2 regions of the Alistipes sp. D31t1_170403_E11 genome follow, and region 1 is predicted to be linked to the other one. Evidence: riboswitches for the same ligand, from Rfam matches in the RefSeq annotation. Region 1 holds a riboswitch; the other holds the start of a gene.

Region 1 (4,283 bases):
TCGACCGCGAAAAATTCATGGCCAAATTGGAATAAGAAAAAAGCTCCTCGCAACGAGGAGCTTTTTTTATCAGAGGCCGATCAGCATGTGTTCGAGCCAGATGACCGCGATGCCGGCCACATAGCCGGCCAGGGCCAGGAGGCTTATTTTCCGGAAATACCAGCCGAAATTGATCTTTTCGAGTCCCATCGCCACGACGCCCGCCGCCGAGCCGATGATCAGCAGGCTGCCGCCCACGCCGGCGCAGAAGGTCAGCAGATGCCAGAACAGGCCGTCCTCCACGAAATATTGTGCGAATGCCGGATCGACGCTCGCCGCCACGGCAGCGGCGTCCGCTACCGGGTACATACCCATGCAGGCCGCAACCAGCGGCACGTTGTCCACCACGGACGAGAGCAGGCCGATGGCGCCCGCGATGGTGAAGACTTCGTGTACGGTCTTGTCCAGCCAGTCGGCCATGTCGGTCAGCACGCCGCCCGTTTGCAGGGCGGCTACGGCCATCAGGATGCCGAGGAAGAAGAGGATCGTCGGCATGTCGATGTGCTTCAGGGTCTTGGAAACACGCGGCTGGATCGACGCCTCCATGTTGCGGATGCTGCGCTTGCGGTCGTAGATGATTTCGGAGAGCACCCACATGAATCCCAGCGACACCATCATGCCCATGTAGGGCGGCAGGCCCGTCAGGCTCTTGAATACGGGGACGAACAAGAGGCTCAGCACGCCCGTGACGAGCATGAATTTGCGCAGGCGCGGACCGATGCACTCGGGGCATCCTGTCGCAAGGGCCTTGGAGCTGACCGGTGCGGCTTCCGTGTTGTGGATGTAGCGGCAGGCGATGGCCGTGGGGATGACGACCGACACGAGGCACGGCAGGAAGAGGTTGGCGACCAGATTTGCCGCCGAGACGTTGCCGCGCATCCACAGCATGATGGTCGTCACGTCGCCGATGGGCGACCATGCGCCGCCGCTGTTGGCCGCGATGACGATCACGCTGGCGAAAATCCACCGCTCCTTCTTGTTGGCGATCAGCCGTCGCAGCAGCATGACCATGATGATCGTGGTGGTCATGTTGTCCAGGGCGGCCGACATGAAAAAGGTGATGATCGCCAGCAGCCACATCAGCTTGCGCTTGTTGCGCGTGGTAATATGGTCGGTGATGACGTTGAACCCGCCGTAACTGTCTATCAGGTCCACGATTGTCATGGCCCCGATCAGGAAAACGAGGATTTCGCAGGTGTCGCCGAGCTGCTCCACCAGTTCGGACTGGATTTTGGGATCGTTGCCCAGCAGGCTGAAAACCGTCCAGATCGCTCCGGCCATCAACAGGGCGATGGCCGATTTGTCGATCCTGGTTTTGTGCTCCAACGCGATGAAGAGATAACCCACCACGAAGAGCAGAATCATTGTAGCTATCATATTTATATGTTTCTTAGAAAGTCCGTTAGCCGCAAAGTTAATAAATTACCGGGCATCGCGGCTGCCGGATGGGGCATTTTTTGTGTCTCGGATTGGTTTTTGCGATTTTTTGTTTATCTTTGCACTCGCTTTCGAGCGAATGTTTGAGCTGTGGTGTAATGGTAACACAGCAGATTTTGGTTCTGTCGTTCTGGGTTCGAATCCCGGCAGCTCAACAAAAAAAGGTGGTTGTATAACCACCTTTTTTGTTGAATAGGACATGTCGCCGGACTAGTTGCGCACCTTTTCGCGCACCCGGTCGGCAGCGGCCGTAACGGCTTCTTCGGCCTTGTCCGCGGCGCGGAGCACACCTTCTTTCAGTTTGTCTTCGGCTTCCGCCGCGCACTGTGTCGCATCGTCGAGTTTTTCGCCGAAAAACTCCATCGTCTCTTTGGCCTGATCGGCCGCCTGGTCGATTTTCTGGTTTTTCATAGGTTTGTTGGTTTAACGAATCTTGCGGTGGGAGATGAGCGCTGCGATCCATAACAGGATGATCGAGCCGATGACGGCTGTCGCCAGGCTGGCCAGCGTACCGACGGGAACCCATCCGAAAAACGAGAAGAGCCAGCCGCCCAGCACGCCGCCGATGAGTCCGACGATCAGGTTGACGAAAAGCCCTGAGCCCCCGCCTTTGACGATCAGGTTGGCGATCCATCCGGCCGCCAGACCGATCAGCAGATACCATAAGAAATACATAGTTTTGCAATTTAGGACGCTGGATTGAGCACAAAATCCGTACCCGATTCGGCGGCCGTCTTTTATAAAGTCTTTTTCAGCGCTTTTGCCAACTGATCGGGACACGAGGTCCCGCGCCCGCGGCAGTCGATGCCTTCGAGCCGTGCGACGGCTTCCGCGGCCTTCATCCCGCGTACGAGCGCTGCGATTCCCTGCTGGTTGCCGTGGCAGCCGCCCGTAAATACGACGTTGCGGACGATGCCATCTTCGATCTCGATGTCGATTTGCCGCGAGCAGGTTCCCAGGCAGGCGTGCGATATTTTCTGTGTCATGGAGTTACGGTTTTTCAGTTTGATAGTGCAAAGATACGAAACTCGGAACCTTTCACAAAATGTTGAAAACTTCTGTCTCCGGAATTTTGAAAGTCGGGGAATAATGGGGACTTTTGTCATCCGCAAAGGTGTCCTCCGCCCCGGCGGGACGGAGGAGAAGAGGGAATCGGGTGCGAATCCCGGACAGTTCCCGCTGCTGTATGCACTTTATGCCGCAGGCAAATCGTCGAGCCACTGTTCCGTCGGGGACGGGAAGGCTGCCTGAGGGTCGGTGCGAGTCAGAAGACCTGCCTTTGCGCATGCGATGCGGACCCGCGGGGCAACGGGGCCGATTGTGAAACGTATATACTCAATTACAATGGATTACACGCAAATTTCCATCATTAAACGTGATGGTAAAACCGAGCCTTTCTCCTTGGAGAAAATCGTCCGCGCCATTACGAAGGCCTTTCGCGCGGGCGGCATAACGGATGAAGAGCAGGCTGTCGCACAAATCGCCTCCGATGTGGCGGCTGCGATTACGAAGGCCGAGATTTCGGTCGAAGAGATTCAGGACATGGTCGAGGAGCGGCTGATGAAGCGCAACCCTTCGATCGCCAAACGTTATATTATCTACCGGGAGTGGCGCAACGTTGAGCGCGACCGCCGTTCGTCGATCAAAGGGGTGATGGACGGCATCGTGACCGTCGAGAAAAATGATATCAACCTCTCGAATGCCAACATGTCGTCGCATACGCCTGCCGGGCAGATGATGACCTTCGCGTCGGAAATTACTAAGGATTATGCCCTGAAATACCTCGTGGGTGTGCGCCACGGCCGTGCCCACCGCGACGGGGATATCCATATCCACGACCTGGACTACTATCCCACCAAGACCACGACCTGCATCCAGTACGATCTGGGCGACATCTACGAACGGGGCTTTGCGACCAAGAACGGCTCGGTGCGCACGCCGCAGTCGATCCAGAGCTACGCCACGCTGGCCACGATCGTCTTCCAGACCAACCAGAACGAACAGCACGGCGGGCAGTCGATCCCGGCTTTCGACCATTTCATGGCCCCGGGCGTGCTGAAGACCTTCCGCAAACACCTGACCGATATGACGCTGTTCCTGTGCCAGGTAACCGGGGCGTGCATGCCCGAACGTGCCGCGCTGAAGGCGCTTGTCGCCGAACACGTGCCGACGATCGAACCGTGCGAAGCCGCAGTGGGCCGCTTGTTCGCCGCCTTGCGCGAATCGGGCGTGGAGGTTGCCGACGAGGACATCCGCCGCATCTGGAAACAGGCCTACGACACGACGCGTAAGGAGACGCACCAGGCGATGGAGGGATTTATCCACAACCTCAATACGATGCACTCGCGCGGCGGTAACCAGGTGGTGTTCAGCTCGGTGAATTACGGTACGGACTTCTCGCCCGAAGGCCGCATGGTCATCCGCGAACTGCTCTCCGCCACGATCGAAGGCCTGGGGCACGGCGAAGTTCCGGTCTTCCCGATCCAGATTTTCAAGATCAAGGAGGGGGTTTCGTGGTCCGAGGAGGATTATGCCGCAGCCGTTAAGGATTTCGACAAGGCGCTGGCCGGGGAGATCGCGTTCAAGACTCCGAACTTCGACCTGCTGATCGAAGCGTGCCGTACGACTTCCGTGGCGCTGTTTCCCAACTTCATGTTCCTCGACGCGCCGTTCAACCGCCACGAAAAGTGGCGTATCGACGATCCCGACCGCTTCCGCTACGAGGTGGCGACGATGGGATGCCGTACGCGTGTCTTCGAGGACCTGCACGGTGAAAAATCGTCGTGGGGGCGCGGCAACCTCTCATT
Region 2 (4,283 bases), on a different contig from region 1:
GGTAGCGTTTGTCGATGTGCCCGCACTTGTTGCAGACCGTGTTGGGGATGTTGAACGTAAAGTAGTTGCACCCTTCGGTGGCCGCTACGCGCAGCAGGTGGCGGTACTGCTCCTTCGAGAGATGCTCTTCGAGGTTCATGTGCAGCGCCGAGCCGCCCGTGAGATGGTCGATATATTTGCGGCCGTGGAGGCGGAACTTGTCGATGACGTTCAGCGACTCGTCCTCGACGACGTAGAAATAGGAGTTGTAACAGTCGCGCGGCACGGCATATCCGTCTTCGCGATCCCACTTGGCATGCTTCACGCCGACGTTTTCCGCCGGAATCATCTCGCAGTTGAACATCACCTCCTTCGAGCGGTATTTCTTGTTGTAGCGCTCGATCAGCCCGAGCACCTGCTGCACGAATGCCGCATAGTCGTCGTTGTCGTCGATCCGGATGCCGAGTGCCTCCGCCGCCTCGACCAGCCCGTTGACGCCGATCGTGAGGTATTGGCGTGCGAGGTTGATGTAACCCGCATCGAAGAGCGGCAGCATGCCTTTGGCCTTCAGCTCCTTGAGGTTCTCGTTGTAGGCCATCTGCACCTTGTGGACCAGGTCCACGACCTCTTCCAGGTAAGTCATGTAGTGCATGCCGTTCTTTGCGGCATACTGGATGCAGCGATTGAGGTTGATCGTCAGTACGCTCTTCGAGCCGGTCGAAACGCCGCCCGCGCCCAGCGTGTAGCTGAACCCGTTGTCCTGGATCTCGTTTCGCAGGCGGCAGCACGACGACAGCGAATCGGCGTTGTCGCTGATGTAGGTGAAGAACGAGTGCCCTGCGGCGTACATCTCGGCCGTGAAGTCGCCCCACTCCCGGTCCATCGCGTCGCCGTCTTTAGTCAGCAGTGCCATCGTCTCGACGGGGAACGTCAGGACGGTTTTCGTGCGCTCGCGGTTGAACCACGTCATAAAGCGCTTCTGCAACCATGACAACGACTCCCAGTGGGGTTTCGAACCGTCCGGGAAGACGAATTCCCCGAAGAGCGATTCGAAATAGTAACGGTCGTAGTAGGCGACGTTCCAGAACACGGCCTGGAAGTTGCGCGCCCCGGTGGGCTGGTTGATCGAGTAAACGATCTGCTCGAAGCAGTCGGTGATCATCTTGTCGATCGTACGCTGTTTTTTCGAGAGGTCGACGACCTTGTCCGCATGCTTGTAGTAGTCTTCGCCGTATTCCTGCTCGACGAAATAATTCATGTACATCAGGAATTCGGGTGTGGCGCAGGCTCCCGACAACATCGACGAGACGATGAAGACCATGTTGACGAACCCGCCGCAGAACGATTTGAGGTTCGTCGGGCGCGTCGAATTGCCGCCCACCGACAGCGTGCCGCCCAGCAGCCACGGGTACATCGTGATCGAGGCGCAGTAGTTGGCCATCGATGTCTCGTCGTTTTTGTAGATGAAATGGTTTTTCAGCAGGCGCATGTATTTGTCCGACAGTTCTTTGCCGTACATCTCCTTGATGCGGTCGGTCAGCAGGCGGCGGTTCAGGCGGATGAAGTTCTGCTTCGGAAGTTCTCCGATCAGCGTGGCGATGTTCTTGTTTTCGACGTTGGCGTTGGCATCGTATTTCGAACCCGTCGCGGGGTTCGACGCATCGCAGTAGTTGATCAGGAATTCGAGTTTTTCGCGGTCTTCGCGGTCCTCGGTGTGTTTCTGGCGGTAGAGCATGTAGCTCTTGGCTACGGCGAAATAACGTTCGGCCATCAGGGCCACTTCCACCTGGTTCTGAATCTCCTCGACGTTCATGCCGTCGGCCACATGCACGCGGCTCAGCACCGACGTGAGGTCGTCGTCCGTGGCATATCCGCCTACGGAGAGAAATGCTTTGCTGATCGCGCGTTTGATCTTCTCGACCGAGAAGGCTGCGCGTTTGCCGTCGCGTTTGACGATGTAAATCTCCGAAATACCCATATCTATCCCATATTTGTTATGTGCCGGCGCTGTGCGAAGTCCCGTTCCCTCCTGCGGTGACCGTGGGAGAGGCGTTCTTTCGTCGAAAACATTGACAGTGTAAAATGGTCCGGGTATCGCCCTAAATCCCGAAGGCGGATACCGTTCCCGGCAAGGCAGGTCTTCTGACTCGCTCCTCCCGCACGCCTTCCCGTCCCTGCGGACAGTGGCATAAAGAGTGTGCGGAACGCAACGGAGCTTACAGCTACGGGAATAGTCCCTGATTTTCACAGGAGTTCCCTTTTGATCTCATGCCGGCAGCCGCCGGCGGAGAACCTTGCACGGAAACAAATATAGGGATAGTTCCCTGGAAAGCGAATACCCTCCGGGGCTTTTAATGAACATTTTGTGAACAAAAGCTATCCGGCGTAGCTGTGCATGCCTCCCGGGGGAGTTCGGGCCGTGACCGTGTCGTCGCATAAATGTGGTATTGTTGTTGCCGCAGATCGGTGGAACGATTTAAAAAACTGAAAACCATGGGAAAGATAGAAATCCGGAACGACCGCACGGTCCTTTCCACCGAAAACAACGGCTACGCCCGCGACGAACGCGACGAGACCCTGGTCGAAGACGATTTGGTGGATACCGAGATTCCGGTCGACGACCGTATTCCGGACGGGATCGACGAGATCGTCGAGGACGACCGTCCGGTTTATGACGAAGAGGGTTACCGCCACAAACCGGGCGAATAACCCGTGCCGACACCGAAAAAGCCATCGTTCCCGAAGGACGACGGCTTTTTCGTAATGCGGGCTGCCCCGCTGTTTCGTGTTTATTTATTGGTATATCTCGTTTAGCAGGCGTGCCAGGCGGCGTCCGCCGCGCAGGAACTGCTTTTCAACGACGGGCGTATACTTGAAAATGTAGTCGTACGAGATTTTCGTCCCCTCGGGGCTGAAGTCGTAAATTTCTTTGCAGATTTCGTGCGTCTCCTTCACCCAGTCGGCAGGCTCCCCCGCTACGATCTGTGCAGCCTCTTCGTCCGTCAGCCGGTCGATCTGCTGCTGCCACTCGCTGTAACTCCAGTTGTGCACCGCTTCGGGAATGTTCGTATCCCAGGCTGAGTGCAGGTTCGTCTCGCGGCCGAAAAAACGCACGGGACGCTTGTTGCCGCCCAGGTCGCTCAGCCGTCCGAGGTGCATCGGGCAGTGCATGTCCCCGACCAGATGGATCAGCATTTTGAGGTTCAGCGTCTCCTCTTCGGGCGTGAGTTTTCCCGATTTGAGCTTTTCGGTGATCTCCGTTACCGCCGTCAGCACGTCGCCTTTGGGATTCCGGGGCATTGTTTCCAGCGTCTGGCCTTCGTCGATGTTCAGGTAATGCCAGGTCTTCGAGTAGGCGTATTCGGGCCAGTAGCTGGCGAAGTCGAGCCAGTTGGCGATATATACGGGCGAATAACCGTCGAGGGCTTTATGGACCTTATCCGCCGCTTCGGGCGTCAGATGGCATTCGGCGATGTAGGCCGTCACGTCGTGTCCCTTCTGTCCCCACGCAAAAGCCCCGCGGGCGAAAAGGAGGCACAAACTTATCAGAAACAGTTTTTTCATCTATCCGGGGTGTTTGCAGTTCGTGGGGCGGCGCGCTTAGTGGTTCATCGTTGCGAGGAACTCCTCGTTGGTGTCGGTAAGGCCCATTTGCTTCTGGAGGAACTCCATGGCTTCGACGGGCGTCATATCCGAAAGATACTTGCGCAGCACCCACGTGCGGTTCATCACGTCGCGCGGCAAGAGCAGGTCTTCGCGGCGGGTTCCCGAGGCGATCACGTCGACTGCCGGGTAGACGCGCTTGTTGGCCAGCTTGCGGTCCAGCTGCAACTCCATGTTACCCGTACCCTTGAACTCCTCGAAGATCACTTCGTCCATCTTCGAACCGGTGTCGATCAGCGCCGTGGCGATAATCGTCAGCGAACCTTTTTCCTCCGTGTTGCGGGCCGCACCGAAGAAACGCTTGGGTTTGTGCAGCGCATTGGCGTCGACACCTCCCGAAAGCACCTTGCCCGATGCGGGCTGCACGGAGTTGTAGGCGCGTGCCAGACGGGTGATCGAATCGAGGAAAATCACGACATCGTGTCCGCTTTCGACCATGCGCTTGGCCTTGTCCAATACCATTTCGGCCACCTTCACGTGGCGCGAAGCCTGCTCGTCGAAGGTCGAAGCCACGACTTCCGCCTTTACGTTGCGGGCCATTTCAGTTACTTCCTCGGGGCGTTCGTCGATCAGCAGCACGATCATGTAGACTTCCGGATGGTTGTCGGCAATGGCGTTGGCGATCGACTGCAACAGCATCG

What was found. A riboswitch is a leader RNA that binds a small molecule or an ion and turns the genes downstream of it on or off. The one in region 1 is predicted to bind cobalamin.
Region 2: another riboswitch for cobalamin. It lies ahead of nrdD (anaerobic ribonucleoside-triphosphate reductase); the one in region 1 lies ahead of I2E69_RS00220 (anaerobic ribonucleoside triphosphate reductase).

Annotation. Positions count from the first base shown of each region.
Region 1 covers NZ_JADNHQ010000001.1:53,205-57,487, reverse strand. The annotation lists gene I2E69_RS00250 (thioesterase family protein) at 1-35, shown strand, start outside; gene nhaD (sodium:proton antiporter NhaD) at 70-1,416, opposite strand; tRNA gene I2E69_RS00240 (tRNA-Gln) at 1,561-1,631, shown strand; gene I2E69_RS00235 (hypothetical protein) at 1,687-1,887, opposite strand; gene I2E69_RS00230 (GlsB/YeaQ/YmgE family stress response membrane protein) at 1,900-2,151, opposite strand; gene I2E69_RS00225 (TIGR03905 family TSCPD domain-containing protein) at 2,214-2,462, opposite strand; cobalamin riboswitch at 2,572-2,772, shown strand; gene I2E69_RS00220 (anaerobic ribonucleoside triphosphate reductase) at 2,821-4,283, shown strand, end outside.
Region 2 covers NZ_JADNHQ010000003.1:194,404-198,686, forward strand. The annotation lists gene nrdD (anaerobic ribonucleoside-triphosphate reductase) at 1-1,957, opposite strand, end outside; cobalamin riboswitch at 2,094-2,291, opposite strand; gene I2E69_RS07285 (hypothetical protein) at 2,473-2,688, shown strand; gene I2E69_RS07290 (S1/P1 nuclease) at 2,773-3,543, opposite strand; gene rho (transcription termination factor Rho) at 3,580-4,283, opposite strand, start outside.